3 regions of the Streptomyces sp. NPDC040622 genome follow, and region 1 is predicted to be linked to each of the others. Evidence: riboswitches for the same ligand, from Rfam matches in the RefSeq annotation. Region 1 holds a riboswitch; each other region holds the start of a gene.
The links. A riboswitch is a leader RNA that binds a small molecule or an ion and turns the genes downstream of it on or off. The one in region 1 is predicted to bind cobalamin.
Positions count from the first base shown of each region.

Region 1 (4,530 bases):
ACGCCGGTCCGCGTGGTCATCGCCGTCTGCCTCGTCGCGCCGTTCGTGGCGATGCTCTGGGTGGGCTCCTACGCCAAGGTCGACCCGACCCTCATCGGCATCCCGTTCTTCTACTGGTACCAGATGCTGTGGGTGCTCATCTCCACGGCGCTGACGATGATCGCGTACAAGCTGTGGCAGCGTGACCAGCGCTCCCGCAAGGCCGAGCGGGCCCACGGGGGTGCCGGACAGTGACCACACTCGCATCGGGGACCGGCGGCGTGAACGGCGTCGCCCTCGCGGTCTTCATCTTCTTCTTCCTCGCGGTCACCGTCATGGGCTTCCTCGCGGCCCGCTGGCGCAAGGCCGAGAACGACAGCCTCGACGAATGGGGCCTGGGCGGCCGCTCGTTCGGCACCTGGGTCACCTGGTTCCTGCTCGGCGGCGACCTCTACACCGCGTACACCTTCGTGGCCGTCCCGGCGGCGATCTACGCGGCGGGCGCGGCCGGCTTCTTCGCGGTGCCGTACACGATCCTGGTCTACCCGCTGATCTTCACCTTCCTGCCCCGCCTCTGGTCGGTCTCGCACAAGCACGGCTACGTGACCACATCGGACTTCGTGCGCGGGCGCTTCGGCTCCAAGGGGCTCTCCCTGGCGGTCGCGGTCACCGGCATCCTCGCCACGATGCCCTACATCGCGCTCCAGCTGGTCGGCATCCAGGCCGTCCTCGACGTCATGGGCATCGGCGGCGGCCCCGACACCAACTGGTTCGTCAAGGACCTGCCGCTGCTGATCGCGTTCGCGGTGCTCGCCGCGTACACGTACTCCTCGGGTCTGCGCGCGCCCGCACTGATCGCGTTCGTGAAGGACGGCCTGATCTACCTCGTCATCGCCGTCGCGATCATCTACATCCCGATCAAGCTCGGCGGTTTCGACGAGATCTTCCAGGCGGCGAACGACAAGTTCTCCGCGGCGAACGAGGCCGCGGGCAAGCCCGTGGCGGGCCTCGCGCCGGGCCATGCGGGGCAGTGGACCTACGCCACGCTCGCGCTCGGCTCCGCGCTCGCCCTCTTCATGTACCCGCACTCCATCACCGCGACGCTCTCCTCCAAGAGCCGCAACGTGATCCGCCGCAACACCACCATCCTGCCGCTGTACTCGCTGATGCTGGGCCTGCTCGCACTGCTCGGCTTCATGGCGATCGCGGCCGGGGTCAAGGTGGAGAACGGGCAGCTGGCGATCCCGCAGCTGTTCGAGAACATGTTCCCCGACTGGTTCACCGGCGTCGCCTTCGCCGCCATCGGCATCGGCGCGCTCGTGCCCGCGGCGATCATGTCGATCGCGGCCGCGAATCTCTTCACCAGGAACATCTACAAGGACTTCATCAAGCCGGACGCCACACCCGAGCAGGAGACCAAGATCTCCAAGCTGGTCTCGCTCCTGGTGAAGGTCGGCGCGCTCGCCTTCGTCCTGACCATGGACAAGACGGTCGCGATCAACTTCCAGCTGCTGGGCGGCATCTGGATCCTGCAGACGATGCCCGCGCTCGTCGGCGGCCTGTTCACCCGGTGGTTCCACCGCTGGGCGCTGCTCGCAGGCTGGGCGGTCGGCATGGTCTACGGCACGCTGGCCGCGTACGGCGTGGCCTCGCCGACGCAGAAGCACTTCGGCGGCTCCTCCGACACCATCCCGGGCATCGGCGAGATCGGCTACATCGGCCTCACCGCGTTCGTCCTGAACGTCGTCGTCACCGTGGTCCTCACCTTCGTCCTGAAGGCCCTGAAGGCTCCCGAGGGCATCGACGAGACGTCCCCGGAGGACTACACGGCCGACGCGGGCGACCCCGGCGTCATCGAGGAACTGCCGAAGGCGACGGCGGGCGCCGGGCACTGACCCGCTCCCCCGCCGGGCGATCCGCGACCGCGTGATCCGCCTTCCCCGCACACGACGAGGGCCGCCGGAGAAATCCGGCGGCCCTCGTCGCGCCCGTATTGCACACTGCGCGGCATGGACATCACGATCAGGCGGGCGCGGCCCGCGGAGTACGCGGCGCTCGGCGACCTCACCGCGCAGGCCTATCTCGACGACGGACACCTCGACTTCGGGGCGGAGGACCACTACCTGCCCGTGCTGCGGGACGTGGCGGGGCGCGCGGCGCACGCCGAGATCCTGGTGGCCGTGGCGGACGGCGCGGACCCCGGCACGCTGCTCGGCGGCGTGACCTTCGTGCCGTCCAGCGGGCCCATGGCCGACATCGCGCGCGAGGGCGAGTCGGAGATCCGCATGCTGGCGGTGGGGCACGCGGCGCGCGGCCGGGGCGTCGGCGAGCTCCTGGTGCGCGGCTGCGTCCAGCGGTCCAGGGAGGCGGGCCGGGAGCGGCTGGTGCTGTCCTCGTCGCCCTCGATGCGGACGGCCCACCGGTTGTACGAACGCCTGGGCTTCGTGCGGACTCCGGAGCGCGACTGGTACCCGTTGCCCGACCTGCCGCTGCTCACCTACGCGTTGACATTCTAGGGCCCGCCTCCCGCCCCGCCCCCTCCAGGCCGACACAAGATGTGGGCCTGCTTCAGAAACCCGGCACAAGATGTATGCTCGTGCTCGCTGTCGCCGCAGGGGAATCCGGTGCAAGTCCGGAACTGTCCCGCAACGGTGCACGTGTACGCATTTGTCGTACGCGAAGTCCGAAGACCTGCCGGCAGCGCACCCGTGCCGTCCGGCCCGGGTGCCGACCGTCCGGGCCTCGTGGAATGGGCCGGTGGACGCGGTACGCCGCCCTGTCCGGGTGCGCCCGTGTGTGCCGATCCCCTCCCCTGGCCCAGAGCCGAGCGAGGGAGAGCTCCACGTGACCATCGCGCCTGCCGAACCTGCGTCAGCGCTGTCGCCGACCGCCGAGGGTACCGACGGGCCAGGGACCGCGCTGCTGCGCACCCTGACCGACCTCACCGCCGACCTCCCCGACGCCGACCCCGGCCGGGTCGCGGCCGCCGCGCTGCGCGGCCGTTCGGCCAGGGCCGACGAGGCCGAGCTGCGGGAGCTGGCGACCGAGGCGGCCGCGGGGCTCATCTCCGAGGACCCGGCGTACTCCAAGCTCGCCGCCCGGCTGCTCAGCCTCTCCATCGCCGCCGAGGCCGCCTCGCAGGGCGTGCGCTCCTTCACCGAGTCGGTCGCCGTCGGCCACCGCGAGGGCCTGATCGCCGACCGCACCGCCGACTTCGTGACCGCCCACGCGGCCCGGCTCGACGCGCTGGTGGACGGCGCGCTCGCGGACGGCGCCGACTTCCGCTTCGGCTACTTCGGCCTGCGCACGCTGTACAGCCGCTACCTGCTGCGCCACCCGATCACCCGGCACGTCATCGAGACCCCGCAGCACTTCATGCTGCGCGTGGCGAGCGGCCTCGCGGAGGACGGCAGCACCCGCGCCCTGGACGAAGTCGCCGCGCTGTACGGCCTGATGAGCCGCCTGGACTACCTGCCGTCCTCGCCGACGCTCTTCAACTCCGGCACCCGCCACCCGCAGATGTCGTCCTGCTACCTCCTCGACTCCCCGCTGGACGAGCTCGACTCCATCTACGACCGCTACCACCAGGTCGCGCGGCTCTCGAAGCACGCGGGCGGCATCGGCCTCTCCTACTCCCGCATCCGTTCCCGGGGCTCGCTGATCCGCGGCACGAACGGGCACTCCAACGGCATCGTGCCGTTCCTCAAGACGCTGGACGCCTCGGTGGCCGCCGTGAACCAGGGCGGACGGCGCAAGGGCGCCGCCGCGGTCTACCTGGAGACCTGGCACTCCGACATCGAGGAGTTCCTGGAGCTGCGCGACAACACCGGTGAGGACGCGCGCCGCACGCACAACCTGAACCTCGCGCACTGGATCCCCGACGAGTTCATGCGCCGGGTCGCCGCCGACCAGCAGTGGTCGCTGTTCTCGCCGTCCGACGTGCCCGACTTCGTCGACCTGTGGGGTGATGAGTTCGACGCCGCCTACCGCAAGGCCGAGGCGGCCGGGCTCGCCAAGAAGACCATGCCGGCCCGTGAGCTGTACGGCCGCATGATGCGCACCCTCGCGCAGACCGGCAACGGCTGGCTGACCTTCAAGGATGCCGCCAACCGCACCGCCAACCAGACGGCCGAGCCCGGTCACACCGTGCACTCGTCCAACCTCTGCACCGAGATCCTGGAGGTGACGGACGACGGGGAGACGGCCGTCTGCAACCTCGGCTCGGTGAACCTCGGCGCGTTCGTCGACCAGGCCACCCGCGACATCGACTGGGAGCGGCTGGATGCGACCGTCCGCACGGCCGTCACCTTCCTCGACCGGGTCGTCGACATCAACTTCTACCCGACCGAGCAGGCCGGGCGCTCCAACGCCAAGTGGCGCCCGGTGGGCCTCGGCGCGATGGGGCTGCAGGACGTCTTCTTCCAGCTGAAGCTGCCGTTCGACTCCCCCGAGGCGCGCGCCCTCTCGACCCGCATCGCGGAGCGGATCATGCTCGCCTCCTACGAGGCGTCCGCCGACCTCGCCGAGCGCCCCCAAGCGCCTTCGGCAGGC
Region 1 is NZ_JBVIXD010000002.1:832,191-836,720, reverse strand. Features, by position in the region: gene ACZ592_RS08205 (DUF3311 domain-containing protein) at 1-234, shown strand, start outside; gene mctP (monocarboxylate uptake permease MctP) at 315-1,874, shown strand; gene ACZ592_RS08195 (GNAT family N-acetyltransferase) at 1,989-2,495, shown strand; cobalamin riboswitch at 2,570-2,692, shown strand; gene ACZ592_RS08190 (ribonucleoside-diphosphate reductase subunit alpha) at 2,824-4,530, shown strand, end outside.

Region 2 (4,530 bases), on a different contig from region 1:
GCAGTACCTCACGATCGACCCGCACTCGCCGCCGGAGTTCCGCGCCAACATCGTCCGCAACCTCGACGAGTTCCACGAGGCGTTCGGCACGGTCGAGGGCGACGGTCTCTGGCTCGACCGGGCGGAACGCGTACGGATCTGGTGACGCGCGCGGGGCGCCGGCCGGTCAGGCCAGGAACGCCGCCGTGGCCGCCACGAACCCCTCCGGATCGTCCAGGAAGGGAAAGTGGGCGGCGCCGGGCCGCACGACGAGCTCGGCGTACGGGAACAGGCCGGCGAGCTCGGCCATCGCGGGCGGCGGCGAGTTGAGGTCGGCCTCCCCGGCCAGCACCAGGACCGGGGAGCCGAACCGGGCGAGCGCGGCACGGGTGGCCGCGGGATCGTAGGCGCCCTCGGCCCCGAACGCGGCGGCGGCCTCGTCGTTGCGCTGCCCGTCCTCGGCGGCGTGGTGGGCCCGGGCCGCCGCGTCCCAGCGGCCGTACGCGAAGGGAGCGATGGCGGCGAAGGCCTCGGCGGTCACCTGTCCGGCCACGAGGGCCTCCAGGGCCGCGAACGCCGCGGGGAACCACGGTTCGTCCCGGCGCAGGAGCGCCGTCTCGCGCCGGACGTCCCCGGTCACGGGGATGCCGACGGCCATGACGCTCGGTGTGATCAGCGCGAGCCTGCCGACGCGCTCCGGGTGGCGGGCCGCGTACAGCACCGCGAGGTTCGCACCGGCGGAGTGCGCCAGCAGATCCACGGTCCGAAGACCCAGATGCTCGCGCAGCGCCTCGACGTCGTCCACGAGGCGGTCGCACCGGTAGGAGGCGGTGTCCTCAGGTACCGCGGAGTCGCCGGTGCCGCGGAGATCCAGCATGACCAGCGGGCGGTGCGCCGCGAGACCGCCGAGGTCACCGAGGTACGCGGACGCCTGCATCGGGCCGCCCGGCAGACAGATCACGGGCGGGAGCCCGAAGGACTCCCCGCCGCCCCCTCCGGTGTCCGTGTACACGTGGTAGGCGAGCTCGGTTTTGTCGGGCGCGGAGAAGGTAGGCATGGCCGAGACCCTGTCACCGGCGCCGGCCCGGCACAACCGGGTTACGCACGCGGAATCGCGCCTGGTCAGGCGGTGAGTGCCCGCTGGGCGCCGGCCGACAGGGACTCGTCGTCCGGGTGGGCGAGGACCGCCGGCGGACTCGACTCAGCACGCATGGGCCGGGGCTCCCTGCTGGTCCGCACCCCACTCCCGTGGAAACCCGGCGGAACCCTGCCGGTCGGGTGGACGCGGGCCGCCGGGCGGTCGGGCGGTCGGGCGGCCGGTGAAGTCCCGCGCGGAGAGGATCACCGGGTCGGTCGCTCCGCGGTCGGAACCGTGCGCGTAGGGGGGAGCGGGCAGCGAGGTGTGGCCGGCCACCACCGAGTCGCCCCGGGTGTGCCCGCGGGGCGCGGACGGTGGGGCGCGACGCGGGCGCGGGCCTGGCGATCACGGGGCCGGGGCCGGCGTTAGGGTGTGGCGCAAGCATCACCGTACGAAGCCAAAGTGAGTCAGCGTGTCCGCCTCCTTCCAGCCGGTCCTGGACCGCATCGCCGCCGAAATCGACGCAGCCCCGGGCCGGGGCCGCCCCGCCGACTACATCCCGGCCCTCGCCTCGGCGGACCCGAACCGCTTCGCCATGGCCGTCGCGGAGCTCGACGGGACGGTGTACGGCGTGGGGGACTGGCAGCACCCCTTCTCCACCCAGTCCATCACCAAGGTGTTCACGCTCGCCCTGGCGCTGTCCCTGGAGGACGACGCCCTGTGGGAGCACGTGGGGCGCGAGCCGTCCGGGAACCCCTTCAACTCCCTGGTCCAGCTGGAGTACGAGAACGGTATCCCCCGCAATCCGTTCATCAACGCGGGCGCGCTCGTCGTCACCGACCGCCTCCACACCCTGACCGGCGACGCCTCCGGCGCCCTGCGCGCCTTCCTGCGCGCCGAGTCCGGCAACCCGGACCTGACCTTCGACGACGAGGTCGCCGCCTCGGAGGCCGCCCACGGCGACAGGAACGCCGCGCTGGCGCACTTCATGGCGTCGTACGGCAACATCTCCAACCCGGTCCCCGACCTCCTCGACCAGTACATCCGCCAGTGCGCCGTCGCGGCGTCCTGCGGCGACCTGGCGCTGGCCGCCGGGTTCCTGGCCCGCCACGGGATAAGGGCCGACGGCTCCACGCTCCTGACCCGCAGCCGCGCCAAGCAGGTCAACGCGGTGATGCTGACGTGCGGCACCTACGACGCGGCCGGCGACTTCGCCCATCGGGTGGGGCTGCCCGGCAAGAGCGGGGTGGGCGGCGGCATCATCGCGGTCGTGCCCGGCCGGTGCACGGTGTGCGTGTGGAGCCCGGGCCTCGACGAGCGCGGCAACTCGGTGGCCGGTGTGGCGGCACTGGACCGCTTCACGACGCTCACGGGTCTCTCCATCTTCTGACTGCCCTCTTCTCGCTTCTGGCTTCTGGCTTCCGAGTTCTGACGGCGACGCCTCCGGCGGCCGAGTCGTGCGCGGCCGCCGGGCCCAAAGTCCCCCTCTCCAGGTCGAACGTCATCGACCCCGTTGTGCCGGGCATGTCGCGATGGCACCAGATGTAGTGTTTTTTCTGTCGGTTCGGCGGGGCGCTCACGAGCGTTCGCCGAGGCAACAGGGAACCCGGTGCGAATCCGGGGCTGCCCCGCAACGGTGAGTGGTCGCACAGCGGCCCGAGCCCGATACCTGCCGGCGTCCGCCTCCCGTGCCTCTCGTGCGGTGAGGACTCATCTCCGTACTGCCTCGTGGGAGGGCCGACGTGACGCAGATCGACGCCGTGGACTCGGTGACCGAGTATCTGGACCGCAGCGACTGGCGGGTCAACGCCAACGCGAACCAGGGTTATTCACTGGGCGGACTGATCCTCAACGCGGCGGGGAAGATCGTCGCCAACTACTGGCTGGACCAGGTCTACCCCGAGGCCGTCGGCCTGGCCCACCGCGAGGGCGACCTGCACATCCACGACCTGGACATGCTGTCCGGCTACTGCGCGGGCTGGTCGCTGCGCACGCTGCTCACCGAAGGGTTCAACGGTGTCCCCGGCCAGATCGACTCCGCCCCGCCCCGGCACTTCTCCTCCGCCGTCGGCCAGATCGTGAACTTCCTCGGCACGCTGCAGAACGAGTGGGCGGGCGCCCAGGCGTTCAGCTCCTTCGACACCTACATGGCCCCCTTCGTGCGCAAGGACTCCCTGACGTACGCCGAAGTCCGCCAGGGCGTGCAGGAGTTGGTGCACAACCTCAACGTGCCGTCCCGCTGGGGCACCCAGACGCCCTTCACCAACCTCACCTTCGACTGGACGTGCCCGCCCGACCTGCGCGAGGAGATACCGGTCATCGGAGGCCGCGAGACGGACTTCGCGTACGGGGAGCTCCAGGCGGAGATGGACCTGATCAACCGGGCGTACATCGAGGTGATGACGGCCGGCGACGCGACCGGGCGGGTCTTCACCTTCCCCATCCCGACCTACAACATCACCGCGGACTTCCCCTGGGAGAGCGAGAACGCCGAGCGGCTTTTCGTGATGACCGCGAAGTACGGGCTGCCGTACTTCCAGAACTTCGTCAACTCCGACCTGTCACCGCACCAGATCCGCTCGATGTGCTGCCGCCTCCAGCTGGACCTCACGGAACTGCTCAAACGCGGCAACGGTCTGTTCGGCAGCGCCGAGACCGGTTCCCTCGGGGTGGTCACCCTCAACTGCGCCCGGCTCGGCCATCTGCACGCCGGGGACGAGGCGGGACTCTTCGGCGCTCTCGACCGGCTGCTCGGGCTCGCCCGGGACAGCCTGGAGATCAAACGGGTCACTGTCCAGGCCCTGATCGACGGCGGCCTCTATCCGTACACCAAGCGCTACCTCGGCACCCTGCGCAACCACTTCTCCACCATCGGCGTGAACGGGATCAACGAGATGATCCGCAACTTCACGCACGACGCCCATGACATCACCTCGTCCGAGGGACACGCCCTCGCGCTGCGCCTGCTCACCCACGTACGGACGCGGATGGTGGAGTTCCAGGAGCGGACGGGTCACCTTTACAACATGGAGGCCACCCCGGCGGAGGGAACCACCTACCGGTTCGCCAAGGAGGACCGGCGCCGCTTCCCGGGGATCCTCCAGGCCGGTACGGACAGCAATCCGTACTACACCAACTCCTCGCAGCTGCCGGTCGGATGGACCGACGATCCCTTCGAGGCCCTGGAGATGCAGGACGAACTGCAGACCCAGTACACCGGCGGTACCGTCCTGCATCTGTACATGTCCGAGCGGCTCTCCGATGCCGAGGCCTGCCGCACTCTCGTGCGCCGGGCGGTGGAACGGTTCTCCCTGCTCTGTCTGACGGTCACCCCGACCTTCTCGATCTGCCCGGAGCACGGTTATCTGGCGGGCGAGCACTCCACCTGCCCGACGTGCGGCGGCGTGTGCGAGGTGTGGACGCGCGTCATGGGCTACCACCGGCCCGTCTCCTCCTTCAACATCGGCAAGAAG
Region 2 is NZ_JBVIXD010000008.1:11,374-15,903, reverse strand. Features, by position in the region: gene ACZ592_RS23280 (M13 family metallopeptidase) at 1-145, shown strand, start outside; gene ACZ592_RS23275 (alpha/beta fold hydrolase) at 167-1,036, opposite strand; gene ACZ592_RS23270 (glutaminase) at 1,530-2,447, shown strand; cobalamin riboswitch at 2,601-2,748, shown strand; gene ACZ592_RS23265 (ribonucleoside triphosphate reductase) at 2,800-4,530, shown strand, end outside.
Region 2: it holds a riboswitch for cobalamin, as region 1 does, so the genes downstream of both, ACZ592_RS23265 (ribonucleoside triphosphate reductase) here and ACZ592_RS08190 (ribonucleoside-diphosphate reductase subunit alpha) in region 1, are expected to answer to the same signal.

Region 3 (4,530 bases), on a different contig from region 1:
CCCCCGCGAGCAGCAGGTCCAGGGGGCGGGCCAGGGCCATCAGGAGGGCGGTGCCGAGGACGAGGGCGGCGCAGGGCAGGGCGAGCATGTCCCAGCGGGCGCTGCCGAGGCCCCCGAGCGTCCAGTACAGGACTTCCTTGAGGTGGTCCGCGCTGTCGGCGGTGACCAGGATGAGGCTGGTCAGCGCGGTCAGGATGTACGAGACGGCGACGCCCGCGAGGATCAGGCGCCCGGTGGCGAAGCTGCCGCCACCTCCCCTGGCGAGGGCGTAGACGAGGACCAGGGAGACCAGGGCGCCCGCGAAGGAGGCGGCCGGGATCGTGACGGCGCTCGACAGGGCCGCGCCGAGACCGAAGACGCCGCCGAGCACGATCGCGCAGACCGCGCCGACGGAGGCGCCCGAGGAGACGCCGAGCAGGAACGGGTCGGCGAGGGGGTTGCGGACCAGCGCCTGCAGGACGGTGCCGATGACGGCGAGTCCGGCGCCGACGGTGGCTCCGAGGATGACCCTCGGGAGCCGCACGTCCAGGACGATGGTGCGGAACGGGGAGGGCTCCGCTCTCCCCGACAGGATCTGGAGGACGTCTCCCGGCGGGATGCGGACGGAGCCGAGCGCGAGGCCGGCGACGATCGCTCCCGCGAGGGCGACCGTGAGGACCGTCAGGACGGTCAGCGTGCGTCCCCGTGCGCCCGGTCGATCGCCCTTCGGGCCCGTCCTCGGTCGCCGGACGGGCCTGACACCTCCGCCCCCGGACTCGACAGCCCTCACAGCTGCGCCGCCAGCTTCCTCACCGCCTCCGGTGCTCGTACGCCGGTGACCACGTCCGAAAGACGCAGGACCGCGAAGCTCTTGTTCTTGACGGCGGGGACGTCCTGGAGGGCCGGGTCGTCCAGGAGGCGCTTCTTCTTCTGGTCGACCGTGGTGGCGCCGTAGTCGAGGATCAGGATGGTCTCGGGCTTGCGTTCGACGACCTTCTCCCAGGACGCGTCGCTGAAGGACTTGTCCACGTCGCCGAAGACGTTGCGGCCGCCCGCCCGCTCGATGATGTCGTTGCCGATGCCCCGGCCGCCCGCCGTGAACGCGGTCTTGTCGCCGCTGTCGTAGACGAAGACGGACGGCCGCTTCTTGCCCCGGGACTTCTCGGCGGTGGCGGCCAGTTCGCGCCGGGCGCCCTTCACCCACGCAGCGGCGCGGTCCCGCACCCCGAAGGTGGCGCCGACCTCGCGGACCTCGCGGTAGACGTCGTCCATGGAGACGGGGCGCTCGGCGCAGCCCTCGACGTTGAGGCGGCTCTCGATGCCGGACTTGGCGAGCGCCGAGCGGCTGCGGCCGTCACCGGCGAGGAAGGCACTCGCGTAGCCGCCGTACACGAAGTCGGGGTTGGCGGAGAGCAGCTTCTCGTAGGAGGGGTACTCCTCGGCGATCACGGGGAGGGACTTGTACGCCTTCTCGTACCGCGGAAGCACCTGGTCGTCGAGGTAGGCGGTCCCTGCGATGCGGTCCTTGAGGCCGAGCTCCAGCATCACTTCGGTGGCGTGCTGGTTCATGGTGACGGCGCGCTTCGGGGGTGCGTCGTACGTCGTCCGGACACCGCAGTTGGTGACGGTGTACGGGAATCCGGCGGCCTGGGCCGCGGACCCGGTGCCGGCGTCGGAGTCCGAGGAGGAGCACGCGGCGAGCGGGACGAGCAGGGCGGTCGCGGCGAGCGCGCGTATGCCGGTGTGGCGGCGGGACATGGCTGAGCTGCCTCCTCCAGGGGATTTCCGCGTCCCCTGCGTTGCGTGGAGGAAGGCGGCAGGTCAGTTCCTGACTCCCCCGCCCCGGATCGGGGTCTCCCCTGCCCGAGCGGAGTCGGGAGCTCGGGGAAGGGCGGGGTCACAGTGGCGGGACCGTGCCGGGTTCGCACCGGCTTCCTGGCTCCCGCCGCCTTCTGGGTCGTGGCTCAGTATGCCTGGACGACCTGCACGTCTTCCTCCGTGACCGTCCCGTCCACGATCCGGTACGAGCGGAACTGGAAGGGGCCCGCGTCGTCGGTGTCCGCCGTGGAGACCAGGACGTAGTGCGCGCCGGGCTCGTTGGCGTACGTGATGTCGGTGCGCGAGGGGTAGGCCTCGGTCGCCGTGTGCGAGTGGTAGACGATCACCGGCTCCTCGTCGCGGTCGTCCATCTCGCGGTAGAGCTTGAGCAGGTCACCCGAGTCGAACTCGTAGAACGTGGGCGAACGCGCGGCGTTCAGCATCGGGATGAACCGCTCGGGGCGGCCGGTGCCCTCGGGGCCCGCGACCACGCCGCAGGCCTCGTCGGGGTGGTCCTGGCGCGCGTGCGCGACGATCTGGTCGTGGAGGGCCTGGGTGATGGTCAGCATGGCAGCCAGGATAAGCAGAGGGGCCCGCGCGTACCGAAGTGTGGTACGCGCGGGCCCGCATGCTGGACGGGGCGGCTCCGGGGAGCGCCGTCGTCAGTCCTTGTCGATGCTGTCAGCGCTGTCGGTGCTGTCGGTGCCGTCGGCGCTGCCGGTGCTGCCGGCGCTCACCTTGCGCTTGCTGAAGGCCGCGGCCTGCGGGTTGCGGCTCTTGAGGACCAGGTAGGAGACCGTGAGGATCGCGGCCCAGACCGGGGCGGCGTACAGCGAGATCCGCGCGTCCTTGTCGACGCCCATCATCACGATGACCATGCCGATGAAGGCGAGCGCGAACCAGCTGGTGTACGGGGCGCCCGGGGCGCGGAAGGTGGACTGGGGCAGCTCGCCCCGGTCGGCCTTGCGGCGGTAGCGGATCTGGCAGCACAGGATCATGATCCAGGCCCACATGCCGGAGATGGTCGCGAAGGAGACGACGTAGTTGAACGCCTCGCCGGGCCACTGGTAGTTGATCCAGACGCCGACCAGCATGAACGCGGCGGAGACCGTGGTGCCGATCAGCGGCAGGCCGTTCTTCGTGAGCTTGGTGAAGAGCTTCGGGCCCTGGCCGTTCATCGCGAGGTCGCGCAGCATGCGGCCGGTGGAGTACATGCCGGAGTTGCAGGAGGAGAGCGCGGCGGTCAGGACGACGAAGTTGACGATCGCGGCGCCGACGCCGAGGCCCATCTTGTCGAAGGCGGCGACGAACGGCGAGACGCCCGGCACGAACTCCGTCCACGGGACGACCGAGAGGATCATGATGAGCGCGCCGACGTAGAAGACGGCGATGCGCCACGGCACGGTGTTGATGGCCTTGGGCAGGACGGTCTTCGGGTCCTTGGACTCGCCCGCGGTGACGCCGACGAGCTCGACGGCGAGGAAGGCGAACATCACGATCTGCAGGGTCATCAGCGTGGAGCCGATGCCGTTCGGGAAGAAGCCGCCCTGGTCCCACAGGTGGGTGACGGACGCGGTGTCGCCGGCGTCGGAGAAGCCGACGGTGAGGATGCCGACGCAGATCAGGATCATGCCGATGATGGCGGTGACCTTGACCATCGAGAACCAGAACTCCAGCTCGCCGAAGAGCTTCACGGAGATGAGGTTCGCGCCGTACAGGATGACGGTGAAGACCAGCGCGTAGGCCCATTGCGGGAATGAGTCGTGTGTCCAGTACTGCATGTACTGGGCGGCCGCGGTGACTTCGGTGATGCCGGTGACGACCCAGAAGAGCCAGTACGTCCAGCCGGTGACGAATCCGAAGAACGGGCCCATGAACTCGCGTGCGTACTCCGAGAAGGAGCCGGACACGGGGCGGTACATGAGGAGCTCGCCGAGGGCCCGCATGATGAAGAAGATGACGAGGCCCGCGATGGCGTACGCCAGGATGAGGCTCGGTCCGGCCTTGTGGATGGCCTTGCCCGCGCCGAGGAACAGGCCGGTGCCGATGGCACCGCCGATCGCGATCATCTGGATCTGCCGGGCTCCGAGCCCGCGCTGGTACCCCTCGCCCTCGCCGGACGAGTCCTGCACGACCCCATTGCCGCCGTGGTCGTCGTGGTGCTCTTCGACCTGCACTGAGGTCATGGTGACGCCTTTCTCCATGCTGATCCGCGCCCGCACATCTGCGTTGTGGCTGCGGATCAGGTCCTGATCCCCCCGGATATGGATGGAGTGCTACCGACGGTCTGCCGGCCCGAGCGCCCCCGGCGACATGGGTGGCGTCGCCGAGCGGTCGTGAAGATTTATCACGGCGGCAACAGTGAGGGAATGAGCCACCTGTGGCGCAGGCCACAGGTAGAAGCGGACAAAGCGCCCTTGACATCGCAAAGGCGGTCATTGAAGTGACGCGATCGTTATCCGGATTTGAGGATCCGCTGAGCGAACAGGCCTCGGAGAGGGCAGAACCTGTGCACTACAACAAAAATCGCTGCCCCCTGCACCGAATTCGGCCCCGATCGGTCCGGATTCAGCCCAGCAACGTCCCCACCAGCGTCTCCTGCAGTCCGCCGAGCCAGAGGTACGCCATCACCATCGGCTTGCGGGGGTCGGAATCGGGCAGCCGGTAGAGCAGGTCGGCGTCGTCCTCGTCGCTCACCTCAAGGCGCGTGCCGATCGCGAGACGAAGGTCGTT
Region 3 is NZ_JBVIXD010000009.1:145,640-150,169, reverse strand. Features, by position in the region: gene ACZ592_RS26275 (FecCD family ABC transporter permease) at 1-673, opposite strand, end outside; gene ACZ592_RS26270 (ABC transporter substrate-binding protein) at 766-1,737, opposite strand; cobalamin riboswitch at 1,782-1,940, opposite strand; gene ACZ592_RS26265 (M67 family metallopeptidase) at 1,944-2,366, opposite strand; gene ACZ592_RS26260 (amino acid permease) at 2,460-3,983, opposite strand; gene ACZ592_RS26255 (DUF2017 domain-containing protein) at 4,366-4,530, opposite strand, start outside.
Region 3: it holds a riboswitch for cobalamin, as region 1 does, so the genes downstream of both, ACZ592_RS26270 (ABC transporter substrate-binding protein) here and ACZ592_RS08190 (ribonucleoside-diphosphate reductase subunit alpha) in region 1, are expected to answer to the same signal.